One region of the Nonomuraea sp. NPDC050394 genome, then DNA from elsewhere that is predicted to be linked to it. Evidence: riboswitches for the same ligand, from Rfam matches in the RefSeq annotation. Region 1 holds a riboswitch; the other holds the start of a gene.
What was found. A riboswitch is a leader RNA that binds a small molecule or an ion and turns the genes downstream of it on or off. The one in region 1 is predicted to bind cyclic di-AMP.
Positions count from the first base shown of each region.

Region 2: another riboswitch for cyclic di-AMP. It lies ahead of ACIBKY_RS31355 (hypothetical protein); the one in region 1 lies ahead of ACIBKY_RS11810 (CHAP domain-containing protein).

Region 1 covers NZ_JBITIO010000002.1:814,373-822,147, forward strand. Annotated here, with positions in the region: gene ACIBKY_RS11795 (DUF6716 putative glycosyltransferase) at 1-953, opposite strand, end outside; gene ACIBKY_RS11800 (hypothetical protein) at 950-1,870, opposite strand; gene ACIBKY_RS11805 (aldo/keto reductase) at 1,955-2,779, shown strand; cyclic di-AMP (ydaO/yuaA leader) riboswitch at 2,932-3,068, shown strand; gene ACIBKY_RS11810 (CHAP domain-containing protein) at 3,082-3,777, shown strand; gene ACIBKY_RS11815 (oxidoreductase) at 4,419-5,348, shown strand; gene ACIBKY_RS11820 (ABC transporter substrate-binding protein) at 5,930-7,243, shown strand; gene ACIBKY_RS11825 (carbohydrate ABC transporter permease) at 7,435-7,775, shown strand, end outside.
Region 2 covers NZ_JBITIO010000009.1:7,303-15,077, forward strand. Annotated here, with positions in the region: gene ACIBKY_RS31325 (CDP-alcohol phosphatidyltransferase family protein) at 1-330, shown strand, start outside; gene ACIBKY_RS31330 (phosphatidate cytidylyltransferase) at 327-1,112, shown strand; gene ACIBKY_RS31335 (lysophospholipid acyltransferase family protein) at 1,109-1,690, shown strand; gene ACIBKY_RS31340 (class I SAM-dependent methyltransferase family protein) at 1,687-2,475, shown strand; gene ACIBKY_RS31345 (aldo/keto reductase) at 2,460-3,314, shown strand; gene ACIBKY_RS31350 (DUF5302 domain-containing protein) at 3,387-3,587, shown strand; cyclic di-AMP (ydaO/yuaA leader) riboswitch at 3,752-3,889, shown strand; gene ACIBKY_RS31355 (hypothetical protein) at 4,106-4,909, shown strand; gene ACIBKY_RS31360 (alpha/beta fold hydrolase) at 4,935-5,798, shown strand; gene ACIBKY_RS31365 (DUF4032 domain-containing protein) at 5,843-7,051, opposite strand; gene ACIBKY_RS31370 (DUF885 domain-containing protein) at 7,075-7,775, shown strand, end outside.

The sequences.
Region 1 (7,775 bases):
CCCCGCGCCTCGCGGAAGGCTCCGTCGGCCAGGTCGTCGAGCGTGCCCAGCAGCCCGCTGCCGGTGAAGACCACGTTGATCATCTCGGCGCTGACGCCGAAGTCCTCCAGCACCAGCGACGGCACGTCCCGGGCGATCGCCTCCAGCGCCGCGGTCGAGCTCACCGTCACGAACCCCGCCGCCACCGCCAGGTGCTCGTCCATCGAACCGGCGGCGAAGCGCAGCCGTCCCGGCTCGCCGAGTTCTTGCCAGAGCCGCTGATAGGGGTGGCGCTCGTTGTGGGTCTGCCGCTCGCCGTCCAGGGCGCGCAGCTTGACCACGACGTCCAGGTCGGGGCGGCGCTCGGCCAGCTTGGCCAGGGCCAGCAGCACCTCCTCGCGCTCCTCACGGCCACGCGGCACCTTGGCCTGCGTGGCGAAGACCACCCGGTCGCGCTCGCGCCCGTCGGGCTCGAAGCGGGCCCCGTCCTCCGGGACGCGTAGGAACGGCAGGCGGGCAAGACCCACCCGCCCCCCTCCGCCGAGCCGGCCGGCCACTTCGCCGAACTCGGCCGCCTCCCGCTCGCTGTGCACGACGAACAGGTCGCACCCGCTGCGGAACAGCCAGGCCTTGTCGGTGGCGGGCACCGAGATGCCGGGCAGTCCGGTGACGAAGACGGGCCGGGGCCGCAGCTCGTCGAGCACCTCGGCGACCAGCACGTCCACCACCGGGCCCGTGCACGCCACCACGATCGCGTCGGGTCTGGTCCGCTGCGCCATACGCCGCAATGACCGCGCCGACAGCACCGGCGGCAGGGGACCGTCGCCGACGGCGGCGGCGATCTGCAGCGGCGAGGGCACGATCGGCGTGCGGACCACCGCGAGATCGCGCTCCCAGCCCCCGGGCAGGTCGGCGAGCAGGCAGGCCGCCCACTTCAGATACGAGTCAGAGTCGGCAACGGCCAGGATCCTCACCCGGCAACCCCCGTCAGATGTGAGCGTAGCGCCGGGGCCGCCCGGCTGGTCCACCAGTCGTCCGGCACCTCGACCGGTTCGACCGCGACCCCGCGGGTGCCGAGCAGCACGCGCAGCGAGGTGATGGCGGTCGAGGGCAGGCTCAGGACGCGCTGGCTCGCGTCCAGGCCGCGAAGTGTGAGTTCGGCGGGCACGCCGGCGTCGTGCACGGTGATGCCGGGCCGTTCGCTGATGACGGCGAGGTCGACGGGGTCCTCGCGGCGGTGGGGGAAGTAGGCGAGGGGCTCGCTGGCGGCCAGTTCCGTCAGCCAGCGCAGGTAGCGCTCGCGGTGCACGAGCCCGTTGCGGACCAGCGAGGTGCCGAGCACGACCGTGCGCTCCACCGGGCCGGGCGAGCGCAGGGGCTGCGCGCGCAGCCAGCCGAAGTCGTGGGAGACGAGGTCGATGCCGCGCTCGCGCACGGCGCCGGCGAGGTCGTCCTTGACGGGCAGCGCGGTGAACACCGCGGTGCTGGAGGCGGCCAGCCTGAGCGCCGCCGCCGTCCCGAGGACCCTGCGCGGCAGTCCCGCCTTGTGCCTGGCCCTCAGCAGCGCCCGATACGGCCCCGCGGCCAGCAGTTCAAGCAGCCGGAGCGTGGCCAGCCCGTCGTCCACGATGACGATGCGGCCGGGCCGCGAGGTCAGCCAGCGCAGCTGCACCCGCCCGGAGAAGGCGTCACCGACCACCTGGACCGGCCGCGGCATCTCCTCGCTCGGCCTGGCCAGCTCAAGCCCGTCGGGCAGGTCGAGCCCGGCCAGCTCGCGACGGGTGGCCACGAGTGCGCGCTGACGCGCCCTCGGCACGATGACCGTGCGCTCACCGAGCAGCCCGGCGTGGTGGGCCTCGACGGCGCAGAGCATCTGGAGCGGCGATTCCACCCAAGCCCATTGCTTCTTCACGACGGGTTCAAGCTAGCCCGGTCGCCTTAAGCCGCAGGGAACGCCATGTGAACAATGGGTCGCATGAACTCGCTGCTGCTCAACACCGACGGTGTGCAGATCCCGCAGCTCGGCTTCGGAGTCTGGCAGGTGCCCGACGACGAGGCCGAACGCGCGGTCGCCACCGCGTTTCAGGCGGGGTACCGCCATATCGACACCGCCAGGCTCTACTACAACGAGGACGGGGTCGGCCGCGCCTTCCGGGAGTCGGGGCTGCCACGGGAGAAGGTGTTCATCACGACCAAGCTCTGGAACGCCGACCACAGCCGCGCCGAAGAGGCGTTCGAGGAGAGCCTGGCCCGCCTGGGCCTCGACTACGTCGACCTCTACCTCATCCACTGGCCGGTTCCGGATCAGGACAAATACCTCCAGGCATGGAAGTCCCTGGAAAAGATCTACCGAAACGGCCGGGCGCGCGCGATCGGCGTATCGAACTTCGGCGTGGAGCACCTCACCAGGCTCATCGACGAGGCCGAGATCACCCCCTCGATCAACCAGATCGAACTGCACCCGAACTTCCCCCAGATCGAGCTGCGCGCCTTCCACGAGGCCAACGGAATCCTCACCGAGGCGTGGAGCCCGCTGGGCCAGGGCAAGGGCCTGCTGAACGACCCCGCGCTCGCCACATTGGCCGGAAAACACGGCAAATCGCCCGCCCAGATCGTGCTCCGCTGGCACATCCAGCTCGGCAACGTGGTGATCCCCAAATCGGTCACGCCGGCGCGGATCAAGGAGAACATCCAGGTCTTCGGCTTCACGCTCGACCCGGAGGACATGGCTGCCATGGGAGCCCTCAACAACGGCACCCGTCTGGGACCTGATCCGGCAAATTTTAACTGGATGGGATGACCGGCTGGTGCGGCCTTTTGGCCGCACCAAGCCTTAGATCGTCATTTATGAGTTTGTAATCCCCTTGCCCCATGTATTACCTTCAGGTCATCCAAGGCATACGTCCGGGCTACCCGTTCGTTGCCAGACCATCGCACACACATCACAGGCTTTGCCTGTGACCGCTGAATCCGCACCCTCGCGGAACCGGGGACCCAGGTCCTTTGGGGTGAATCGGCGCCTCGCGCCGTAGGGCAGCTTCCATGCCCGAACCCGTCAGCTAACCCGGTAAGCGGCATGGAAGCAAGGAGTCACCCCACCCGATGGCGAAGCATCGTCTTACCCGTGCCCCCAAGATCGACCTCACCCGCGCCGCTCTCGGCGTGACCATCGCCGCCACCGCGGCGTTCGCGACACACCCCGCCCAGGCCGAGACGCACGCCGCGTCCGCCGCCGCCGCGAAGGGCGTCCCGGAAACCGTCGTCCAGGCCGAGCCCGGCAAGAAGGCCGGCAGCGACAGGCCGAAGCCCACCGCGGCCCAGGTCCTCTCGCTGGCCAAGAAGCAGATCGGCACCCGCGAGGACTCCAGGGGCGGCGGCACCAAGTTCCAGAAGTGGTACATGTCCTCCCCCCGCGCCGCCGAGACCATCAAGCGCGACGGCGGCAACCGCCAGGCCTACCTGAACGCCGCATGGTGCGCCATGTTCGTCAGCTGGGTCGGCGAGGAGACCGGCGCCCGCACCACCGTCGGCTGGGACGCCTACACCGTCACCCACGCCAAGTGGTTCAAGAACAACAACCGCTGGGGCGTCGGCGCGAAGCCCGGAGCCGTCGTCTTCTTCTCGTGGAGCGGCAGCAAGAGCCTCGACTCCATCAACCACGTCGGGTTCGTCATCAAGGACAACGGCAACGGCACCATCACCACCGTCGAGGGCAACACCGGCAACGGCAAGGTCGAGGAGCGCGTCCGCCCCACCTCCCAGGTCGTCGGCTACGGCTACCCCGACTACTCCGCCTGACCTTCCCCTCCTTCCCCCCACTCTCCCTCCCCAGGAACGGCGCGCCCCCTCCCCCCGGGCGCGCCGTTCCCCTTCTCCCCTTCTCCTCCGCGCCCCCGCCCCTGCGGCCCCCTGGCGCGCCCCTCGCGTTCGTACCACTCCCGCGCCCCCTCGCCCGCGCCGCCCCGTCTCTGCACGCCCCTCTCCCGCCTTCCCCGCGCCTCTCCGTTACGGCAAGCCCCCGCCCCCGCCTCCCGCCGCAGTGGGTGGGCGCCGATCGCCGGGCGCCGCGCACGTCGGACGGGGTCCCCACCGCCACGACGCCCCGCCGGCCCCCTCCCACGGCCCCGCACGCGCAACCCCCGCAACCCGCCCGTGCCCCAGGCCCTGGCCGCAACCCGCCCGCGCCCCACACCCCGGCCCACCCGCGCCCCACACCTTGGCCCGCAACCCGCCCGTGCCCCGGCCCTGGCCCGCAACCCCGCCCGCGCCCCACACCCCGGCCCACCCGCGCCCCACACCTTGGCCCGCAACCCGCCCGTGCCCCGGCCCCGGCCCGCGGGTCGCGCTCCCCGGGACCCTCAAGTCCCGTCCCCGCGGAGTCTGATGACCGGGGAGGGAGTGGGCGGGTTAGGGTGACGGTGATCACATGTGGAGGCGTCATGGGATGGACCGCAGCGGACATCGGCGACCTGTCAGGCCTGGCCGCCGTGGTGACGGGAGCCAACAGCGGCATCGGGATGATCGCCGCGGGTGAGCTGGCCAGGCGCGGCGCCGCCACCGTGCTGGCCTGCCGGGACGTCGCCAAGGGCGAGGCCGCCGCCCAGCTGGTGAAGAAGGCGGCTCCTCACGCCTCGGTGGAGGTCAGGCAACTTGACCTGGCCGATCTGGCCTCGGTCCGCGCGTTCGCCGCCGCGTACACCGGCGGGCTCGACGTGCTGGTCAACAACGCGGGTGTGATGGCGCTGCCGTACCGGCAGACCGTGGACGGGTTCGAGATGCAGTTCGGGACCAACCACCTCGGGCACTTCGCGCTCACCGGCCTGCTGCTGCCCCGGCTGCTGGAGCGTCCCGATCCCCGCGTAGTGACTGTCAGCAGCAGCATGCACAAGACGGGCCGCATCGACTTCGACGACCTCCAGGGCGAACGCTCCTACCGCAAGTGGGCCGCCTACGGGCAGTCCAAGCTGGCCAACCTGCTGTTCGCCTACGAGCTGCAGCGCCGCGCCGCCGGCGCCCTGACCAGCGTCGCCGCCCACCCCGGCTACGCCGCCACCAACCTCCAGGCCGTCGGCCCGCGCATGGAGGGCAACCCGATCCTGGAGTTCGGCTCCCGGCTGGGGAACGTGCTGTTCGCCCAGAGCGCCGAGCACGGCGCCCTGCCGCTCCTCTACGCCGCCACCGAACGCGGCCTGGCCGGCGGCACCTACGTCGGCCCCGACGGCCCCTTCGGCTCACGCGGCTACCCGACCCCCGTCGACTCCTCCCCCGCTTCCAAGGACCGCGCCGTCGCCGCCCGCCTGTGGTCGGTCTCCGAAGCCCTCACCGGCGTCCATTACGACTTTCCCGCCGATACGGCTCCCGCCAAATAGATCTCCCTTTTTCGCCTCAAATAGATCTCCCATCCCGTTATCCATTCGTGATCTGCCATCCCCAAACCACACAAACACCACAAACCCCAATAGCCACATCGGCTATCACATTTCCCTCCCCTTGGCGGCGCACGCCCGCACAACAACCAGTTCCCTGACCCCCGGCCACCCGCCAGACCGCTTGGCAGGCCGGACCAGCTGCCGAGCTGCCTGGACCGCTGGCTGCCCAGTTGCCTGGCCACATGCGGGCAAGCCACACCCAACCGGCCGGCCCGGTCACCTGGCCACCTCAAGCCACCCCGGCCACCTCCGCCAACCTGGATCGCCCCAGGGCCGGCGAGGCGGCGGGAGCGATCGGCATGGCGGGGTTGATCTCGGCCGCACGAGAAGTGCGACGGGAGCGCTCCCAGAGATCTTCACGGGGGGGTTTGTGGCCTGAAGTCCGGTACGAAGCCCGCAGGACGAGCGGAATGTAACGGTTGCGTGTCGTCTCGTTGACGGGGCCATCGCCCTGATGCACTCTGCATGGGAGCGCTCCCAGATCGCTCCCACATCCCCCACCCCACCACCAAGGGGCACACATGAAGCACACGCGTCTGGCCACCGCCGCGGTCATGACCGCCGCTCTGGCCGCCTGCGGAACCACCTCCACCCCCCAGCCCCAAACCTCGGCCCAAGCCAAGGCGGAACCCGTCACGATCACCGTGCACACCTTCGGCGGCGGTGAGAACTTCGGCTACGACAAGGCGGTCGAGGCCTGGAACGCCGCTCACCCGGACATCCAGGTCAAGTACCAGAACCTGACCGACCGCTTCGAGGACGTCTACCTCCCTCAGCTCCTCCAGCGCCTCCAGGCGGGCAGCGGTGCCGCGGACGTGGTGGCGATCGACGAGGGCGCCATGGGTCTCATGGCCGCCCGCCCCCAGTTCTTCACCGACCTCGGCCAGTACGGCATGCAGAACCGCAAGGCCGACTTCCCAGCGGCCAAGTGGGAGGCGGGCGTCAACGCCGACGGCAAGCTGTTCGCCCTCGGCACCGACATCGGCGGGATGACGATGTGCTACCGCAAGGACCTGTTCAAGAAGGCCGGCCTGCCCACCGGCCGGGAGGACGTGGCCAAGCTCTGGCCCGACTGGAACGCGTTCCTGGAGACCGGCAGGAAGTTCGAGGCCGCCAAGACCGGGGCCAAGTTCATGGACGGCCCCAACACCATCTACAACGTCATCCTCTCCCAGGAGGCCCCGAAGAACGGCAACGTCGCCTACTTCGACAAGGGCAACCAGCTCGTCATCGAGTCCAACCCGGCGATCAAGACGTCGTTCGACTGGGTGCAGACGTTCAGCAAGGCCGGGATGACCGCGAAGCTGCAGGCCTGGAGCCCGGCGTGGGACAAGGCGATCAAGGGCGGCGGGTTCGCGACGATGGGCTGCCCGTCGTGGATGCTCGGCGTCATCGAGGGCAAGGCCGGTGAGGGCAACAAGGGCAACTGGGACGTCGCGGCGGTGCCGGGCGGGTCGGGCAACTGGGGCGGTTCCTGGCTGGCCCTGCCCAAGCAGAGCAAGCACCCAAAGGAGGCCGCCGAGGTCCTGAACTACCTGACCGGCAAGGACGGCCACGTCATGGCGTTCGAGGAGGCGGGCGCGTTCCCGAGCTCGCTGCCGGCGCAGCAGGACGCGAAGGTCACCGGCCTGAAGAACGCCTACTTCAGCGACGCGCCGACCGGCCAGATCTTCTCCGCCTCGGTCAAGGATCTGCTGCCGATGTTCCTGGGCGAGAAGCACGCCCAGGTCAAGACGGCCGTCGAGAAGGTCATCGAGGGCATGGACCACGGCGCGGTGCCGTATGAGGAGGCGTGGGCCAGGTTCGTGGCCGCCGGCGTGAAGGCCGCGGGCTGAGCATGGCCATGGACTTCGCGCCACCCCAGCCACCCCAGCAACCCCAGCAACCGCCACGACCGCGGCAGTCGCCGCGGTCGCCGGAGCCGCAGTCAGAGGGGCCAAAGCCGAGGGAGCCACGCTCGGAGGAAGCACGGTCAGAGGAAGCACGGTCAGAGGAACCACGGTCGGCGGGGCGGCGGGCGCGGCGCGTGGGCGGGCGAGACGAGCACGGGGGCAGGGGTGGCCGGTGGTCCCGGTTCGATCTTCGTGGTACCCCGTATCTGCTGGTCTCGCCGTACTATCTGCTGTTCGCCGTCTTCGGGGCCTTCCCGCTCGGGTACACGCTGTGGATCTCGCTGCACGACTGGGAGCTGGCCGGGGACAAGAGCTGGCTGGGGCTCGGCAACTACGCGGAGCTGGTCGCCGACGCCGAGTTCTGGAACGCGGTGGGCAACACGCTCGGCATGTTCGTGCTGGCCACGGTGCCGCAGCTCCTGCTGGCCCTGATGCTGGCCAACGCGCTCAACAAGCGGCTCAGGGGCCGCCTGAT
Region 2 (7,775 bases), on a different contig from region 1:
GGGCGCGCCACCCGGTTCGGCGCCGTCGTCAACGAGCTGGGCGACCGCCTGGCCGAACTGGCCGTGCTCGCCGGCTGCCTTGTCCTGGCCCCGCCCGCGCTGGTGGCGAGCGCGGCGCTGGCGGCCACCCTGCCGTCGTGGGTCGCCCTGGCCGGTGCCGCCGCGGGGGCGCGGCGCGCGCAGGGCGGCCCCGTGGGCAAGACCGAGCGCTGCGTGCTGCTGGTCGCCTTCGCCCTCACGGGCTGGGCGCCGTGGCTGATCGTGCTCGCCGCCGGCTCGGCGATCACCGCTCTGGTACGGCTGGCGCGCATCGGAAAGGAACTGGCGTGATACTCGAGACCGCTCCCTTCCTGGCCGGCGCGCTCGGCGCCAGCGGCGTGGCCGTGTGGGTCTCGCACCGGCGCGAGCTCGTCCAGCGCTGGCTGACCTGGGCCGTGGCCGCCCCGGTGGTGACGCTGGCGCTGCTGGCCGGTCCGGTCGGCGCGGCGGCGCTGGCCGCGGCGCTCGGCGTCGTGTGCGCCGCCGAGTACGCCCGGCTGATCCGGCTGCGCCCGCCGGAGACCCTGATCCTCGCCGGTGCCGCCGCCGTGCTGCCGTTCCTGCCCTCGCCGCTCGCCGCGGGCCCGTTGCTGCTGCTGGCGCTCGTCCTCGTCCCGGTGCTCGGGGGCGACGCCGAGGACGGCGGCAGGCGGGCCGCGTACTCGGTCTTCGGGCTGCTCTGGATCGCGCCGCTGAGCGCCCTGGCCACGCTCGCCCCGGCGACCGCGTTCGCCCTCGTCCTGGCCGTCGCGCTCGCCGACGTCTGCGCCTGGTGCGGCGGCAGGCTCCTGGGCGGCCCGGCGCTGTCGCCGCTGTCTCCGGCCAAGACCTGGGGCGGGGTCGTGGGCGGCGCCGCCGGCGGCCTGACGGTCCTGTTCCTGTTGGGCGAGCTCACTCCGGTCACCGCGCTGGCCGTGGCCGCCGGGGCGCCGCTCGGCGACCTGCTGGAGTCGATGCTCAAGCGGGGCGCCGAGGTCAAGGACGCGGGCACCTGGCTGCCCGGCTTCGGCGGCCTGCTGGACCGCGTGGACTCGCTGCTCGTGGCGCTGGCCGTCGTGGTGGTGCTGCCATGAGCCTCGGGGCCGCGATGCGGCGGCGGCTGTGGCGTAGCGCCTTCGCCTGCAGCGGCGGCCTGGCCGTCGAGGGCCCGGTGCCGGGCGGGCCGTGCGTCGTGGTCGCCAACCACTGCTCCCACGCCGACACCGCCGCCCTGCTGGCCGCGCTGCCCGCGCGGCTGCGCCCGTCGGTGGCGGCCGCCGCCGACTACTGGTTCGCCAACCGGGCGCGGGCGCTGGTCTGCCGGACGCTGGTCTCCGGCTTCCCGGTACGGCGGGGCGGCGGCGGCTCCGCGGACCTGGCGGCGGCCGTACGACTGCTGGACCAAGGCCGGGTCCTGGTCGTCTACCCGGAGGGCACCCGCTCGCGCGACGGCCGCGTCGGCGACTTCCACGGCGGCGCGGCGCGGCTGGCCGAGGCGGCCGGTGTCCCGATCGTCCCGGTCCTGCTGGAGGGGACCGGCCGCGTGCTGCCGGTGCACGGCCGGTTGAGCCGCGCCCCGGTGACGGTCCGCTTCCTGCCGCCCGTGTCCGACCTGAAGACGGCACACCACCTCCTGCGCTCCCGACAACTCCCGAAGGGTGAAATTTCATGAAGTGGGCACTTATGCGGTTCCTGATGCGCACCGTCGGCCGGACCAGCCGCGGCATCCGCATTGGCTACCGCCACGGCTTCGACAGCGGCACCATGCTCGACTACGTCTACGTCAACAAGGCCCACGGCGGGCCCCTCGACCGGATCTACCTGAACTCGGTCGGCTGGCGGGCCATCCGCGCCCGCCGCGACCTGCTCAAGGAGGTCATCAGGGACGAGGTCTCCGCCAGGGCCGGCCGCGCGCTGATCCTCGACGTGGCCGCCGGGCCCGGCCGCTATCTGCAGGACGTCGCCAGGGAGCAGCCCGAGGTCGAGGTGGTCTGCCGTGACCTGGCCGCCGACGGCCTGCGCCGGGGCAGGGAACTGGCCAAGGAGCGCGGCCTGGCGAACATCCGCTACGAGCGCGGCGACGCCTTCGACCCCGAGCCGCTGGACCGGCCGGCCGACATCATCGTGGTCAGCGGGCTGTACGAGCTGATCCTGGACGACGAGACGATCAAGAAGTCCCTGGCCAGGCTGCGCGACCTGCTCGCCCACGACGGCGTGCTGATCTTCACCACGCAGACCCGCCACCCGCAGCTGGAGTTCATCGCCAACGTGCTGCCCAACCGCGACGGGCGGCTGTGGGTGATGAAGTGCCGCCAGGCCGAGCAGCTGCACACCTGGGCCGTCGAGGCCGGGTACGCCGACGTCGTCAGCAGGCGGGAGAAGGTCGGCCTGTTCACGGTGACCACGGCGACTCAGCGGCCGGAATGTATGACCATGGACGCATGCAGACACGACTGATCGGTCAGATGAGTGTCAGTGCCATCGGGCTCGGCGCGATGCCGATGTCGGTGGAGGGCCACATGCCCGACGAGGAGCAGTCGATCAGGACCATCCACGCGGCCCTGGACGCCGGGATCACGCTGATCGACACCGCCGACGCCTACACGCCCACGGAGGCCGAGGTCGGGCACAACGAGCGCATCGTGGCCAAGGCGCTGGCGAGCTGGGGCGGCGACAAGGACGCGGTGCTGGTGGCCACCAAGGGCGGGCACACCAGGCCACGCGGGCGCTGGGACGTGGACGGCCGGCCCGAGTACCTCAAGCGGGCCTGCGACCGCTCGCTCAAGGCGCTGGGCGTCGAGTCGATCGGGCTTTACCAGCATCACCGGCCCGACCCGGCGGTGCCGTACGAGGAGTCGATCGGCACGCTCGTGGACCTGCTCGACGCCGGGAAGATCCGGATGGCCGGGATCTCCAACGCGAACCCGGCCCAGATCAGGCAGGCCAACGAGATCCTCGGCGGGCGGCTGGTGAGCGTGCAGAACCAGTACTCGCCGAGCTTTCGCGGCAGTGAGCCGGAGGTGGACGTCTGCGAGGAGATCGGCGTGGCGTTCCTGCCCTGGGAGCCGCTGGGCGGCATGAACCACGTCGGCCGGCTCGGCCGCCGACACGCCGCCTTCGGAGAGGTCGCGGCCGAGCGCGGGGTCTCCCCGCAGCGGGTCTGCCTGGCATGGGAGCTGGCCAGGAGCCCGGTGATGATCCCGATCCCCGGCTCCAGCCGCCCGGCGACGATCCTCGACTCGCTGGCCGCCGCCGACCTGGAGCTCACCGAGGAGGAACTGGCCAGGCTGGGCTGACGCGGTGCCCGGTTTCGCGTCAGGTCGGCCGTCGTGCGAAGCTGTTGTGGTCCCCAACACCAGGAGGTCCTCATGGCGGAAACACCGGAGCCGGAAGTCAGCGAAACTCCCGAGGACGAGATGAAGCGCAAGTTCCGGGAGGCCCTGGAGCGTAAGCGCAATCAGCACTCCGACTCGGGTGCGGGTGGCAGGGGCACGGATCAGTCAAAGATCCACGGCGCACACGGCCCTGCTGCCAGCAAGCGTTCGTTCCGGCGCAAGAGCGGCGGCTGAGTCGGCGTTCTGAGGGGGTACGGCTTGGCCGTACCCCCCTTTTTCTTGACCTTCTTAGGTAGATCTTCGCCCGTTTCATGGCGATTGTTTTGCTTTTGCTCTCTTTGGCACTTACAGTCCTAAGCGTTACCAGCTGGCGACCTGGCCCTTCATCAGGAAGAGGCGGCCGGCTGGCGCCGAATCCCGTACCCGCGGGAACCGGGGAACCAATGTTCCTTGGGGTGAATCCGACGTACGCGTCGGTAGGGCATCTCCACGCCCGAACCCGTCAGCTAACCCGGTAGGCGCGATGGAGAGGACTGATCTTTTCATGCACCACCGCGATGAGCCCCCATTCCGCGTAGTTTCACCCGCCGCCTACTGAGCGGCCCCTTCCCCAGGCTTACCCCCCGCGCTTCCGCGTAGCGTCCGTTCGGCTTTGTGCCCGGCTACGCCGCTTTGACGAGCGCATTTCCCCGTCCCCGCACAAAGGACTTCTCTTCTTCATGTCTTCCCGCTTTGGCATGCGTTCTTTCACCATGCTCGCCTCCGTTGCCGTCATCGGCGCGGTCACCCTCAGCACCGGCGCAACCGCACACGCGGATGACTTCTCCGAGAAGAAGCCCCTTCTCAAGGGCTCCACCACCGCCTCCTACTACTGGGACGACGCCTCCGGCCGCAACGGCGACACCGGTCTTCCCGCCTCCGGCAAGCCCATGCAGAAGGGCCTGGCCGCCAGCCCGAGCTGGCCCCTCCTGACCGAGGGCTACGTCATCTACAAGGGCAAGAAGGAGCCGTTCTTCGTCGGCGACCGCGGCCCCGGGGTCCCCTCGAACAGGGGCATCATGCTCGACCTCGACGCCAAGACCTTCGCCTCGCTGACCGGCGGCAAGTTCAACTCCAGCTCGCTGACCGTCGACGGCGTCGGCGGCCAGGGGCACATCAAGATCGACTACGTCATCACCAAGTGGGGCCCCGGCGTGGGCAAGAAGAACCACCCCGTCGCCTTCTCCACCGGCGCCTGGTCCCGCAAGGACGCCAGGCCCGCCACGCCCCCGGTCGTGACCGCGGAGGAGAAGACCGAGAAGAAGGACGAGAGGCCCGAGACCCCGGCCGCTCCCGCGCAGGTCGCCGAGAAGGCGCCCGGGAAGGCCCCCGCGCAGACTTCCGCACAGGCCTCCGAGCGGGACAAGGCGCCGAAGGCCGAGCTGGCCGCGGCGGTCACCACCCGCGAGACCGAGTCGAACGGTGTGGGCGGACTCGCCCTCATCAGCGCCCTGGCCCTCCTGAGTGGCGGCATGTTCCTGGCCCGCGGCCGCATCCGCAAGGCGTTCGACCGCTGACCTCTTTACTCATGAGGAACAGAATGTGATTCTGTTCCTCATGGGTCAGCGCGCCGCCGTCAACGGCATCGAGATCGTCTACGACAGCTTCGGCTCGCCACAAGCACGGCCGCTGCTGCTCATCATGGGCCTCGGCGCCCAGCTCATCCACTGGGACGAGGAGTTCTGCGAGCTCCTCGCCGAGCAGGGCCACCACGTCGTCAGGTTCGACAACCGCGACGCCGGTGAATCCACGCATCTTCACGAGGCGGGCGTTCCGGAATTCGGATCGCCCGCTTCGCCGTACCTGCTGGCGGACATGGCGCGGGACGCGGCCGGGCTGATCGACGCGCTCGGCTGGCCCGCCGCGCACGTCGTCGGCGCGTCGATGGGCGGCATGGTCGCCCAGCAGCTCGCGCTCGACCATCCCGGACGGGTGCGCACGCTGACCTCGATCATGTCCACGCCCGGACCGCAGGTCGCGCCGCCCACGCCGGAGGCGAGCGTGACCCTGATGTCGGCTCCGCCGCCCGACCGCGCGGCCGCGATCGCGCTGGCCCAGCGGACCTGGGGGGTGATCGGCTCGCCCGGGTACGACCTGGACACCGAGCGGATCGCCCGGCTGGCCGGGCTCGCCTATGACCGGGCGCACGACCCGGCGGGAACGGCCCGGCAATTGGCCGCCATTCTGGCCTCCGGTGACCGGACCGAAAGGCTGGCTCGGCTGGCCGTACCCACGCTTGTCCTGCACGGAGAGGACGACGTGCTCATTCCGGTCGCCGGCGGCCACGCAACCGCTGCGGCAATTCCGCGCGCAAGACTGGTCACGTTCCCCGGAATGGGGCACGATCTGCCCAAGCCACTCTGGTCGCGGATCGTGGAAGAGATCACGAAACACACGGCCGGGTGACCCGCGTCGCGCGGCCGTTCCCCCACGGCGGCCGCGCGACGTCCTCAGATCGTGGGTTCGTCCGGCAACAGTGCCTTCTCGTCCGGCTTGTGGATCAGCACCTCGTCGATGTACGACTTCACCGCCGCGCTCAGCCCCACGTCGCTGCCGGCCGCCTCCGACAGGTACCACCGGTGGTCGAGCACCTCGTGGAACACCTGTGCCGTGTCGAGCTTGCGGCGCAGGTCGGCCGGGATCGCCTCTATCGTCGGCTGGAAGGCCTCGGCCAGCCACCGGTGCGCCACGATCGCCTCGTCCTCGTGCCGCAGGCCCTTGGCGACGCGGAAGCCGTCCAGGTCGTTGAGCAGCCTGCGGGCCTGGTTCTCCTCCACGTCCAGGCCGGTCAGGCGGAGCAGGCGGCGCTGGTGGTGTCCCGCGTCGACCACCTTGGGCCGCACGATCAGCCGCCCGGTGCCGACCTTGCGGCGCACCATCATCTCGGCCACGTCGAAACCGAGCAGGTTGAGCCGCCGGATGCGCTGCTCGACCTTGTGCCAGTCGACCTCTTCGATGATCTCGTCCTGGGTGATCTCGCTCCACAGCCGGTGGTAGCGGGTGACGATGTCCTCGGCCGTCTCCATCGGATCGACCGACGGGTGCAGCAGGCCACCGGTCTCCAGGTCGAGCATCTCGCCGAAGATGTTGACGTGCGCGGTCTCGATGTCGGCCAGCCGCTGGCCCTCGCTGATCATCGGGTGCATCTCGCCGGTCTCGGCGTCCACCAGGTACGCGGCGAACGCACCGGCGTCCCGGCGGAAAAGCGTGTTCGACAGCGAGCAGTCGCCCCAGTAGAAGCCGTTGAGATGCAGACGCACCAGCAGCACGGCCAGCGCGTCGAGCAGCCTGGTCAGCGTGTCGGGGCGCAGCGTGCCGGACATCACCGCCCGGTAGGGCAGCGAGAACTGCAGGTGCCGGGTGATCAGCGCGGCGTCCAGGCCCTCGTCGCGGCCGGTGACGTAGGCGACCGGCTCCACCGACGGGGCATCCAGCCTGGCCAGGTCCCAAAGCAGCTGGTACTCGCGCTTGGCGTACCTCTCGCTGATCTCCTTGATCGCGTAGACCTTGCCGGACAGGCGGGCGAAGCGGACCACGTGCCGCGAGATGCCGCGGGGCAGGTCGACCAGATGGTGCTGCGGCCACTCGGCGAGAGGGGTCTCCCAGGGCAGCCGGATCAGGTCGGGGTCACCCAGCGCGCCGGTGATCTGTAGGGGCATTTCATCAGGATATGGTGCGATCCGTGGACGAGTTTCTCTCCTGGTACTTCACCAACAACCCCATCCTCGCCAACCACCTCGGAGCCGACGGATACGACCACACGCTCGGCGACTTCTCCGCCGCCGCGCTGATCGCCGTCGAAGACGAAGAGCGCCGCTGGATCACCCGCCTGTCCGAGCTGGAGCCCCAGACCCTCGACGACGCGATCGATCGTGACCTCGTCCTGTCGCAGCTGCGCGGCTCCGTCGCCATGGCGCAGTGGCCGGCATGGCGGCGCGACCCCGCCTTCTACGTGTCCCTCGTGTTCACCTCCCTGAACGCGCCGTTCCAGCAGAAGCTCAAGCCCGAGCACGAACTGGTCGCCGCCGCCGTCTCCCGGCTGGCCGAGGTTCCCGGCGTCCTGGCCGACTGCCGCGCCAACCTCGACCCCACGATCGCCGCGCCGCTGCTCATCCAGCGCGGACTCGGCCAGGCCCGCACCGGCCGCCGCTTCCTCACCTCCACGCTGCCGTCGCTGGTCGACGACCCCGACCTGCGCGCCAAGCTGGCCGCCGCCGCGGAACCCGCCGCCGACGCCTTCGACCAGCTCGTCACCTTCCTCGACGGCTTCGAGTGCGGCGGCACCTGGCGCATGGGCGAACAGCTCTACACCGTCCTCCTGCGCGAGCGCGAGCTCCTCGGGTACGGCGCCGCCGACCTCCACGCCAAGGGCGAACACGAATG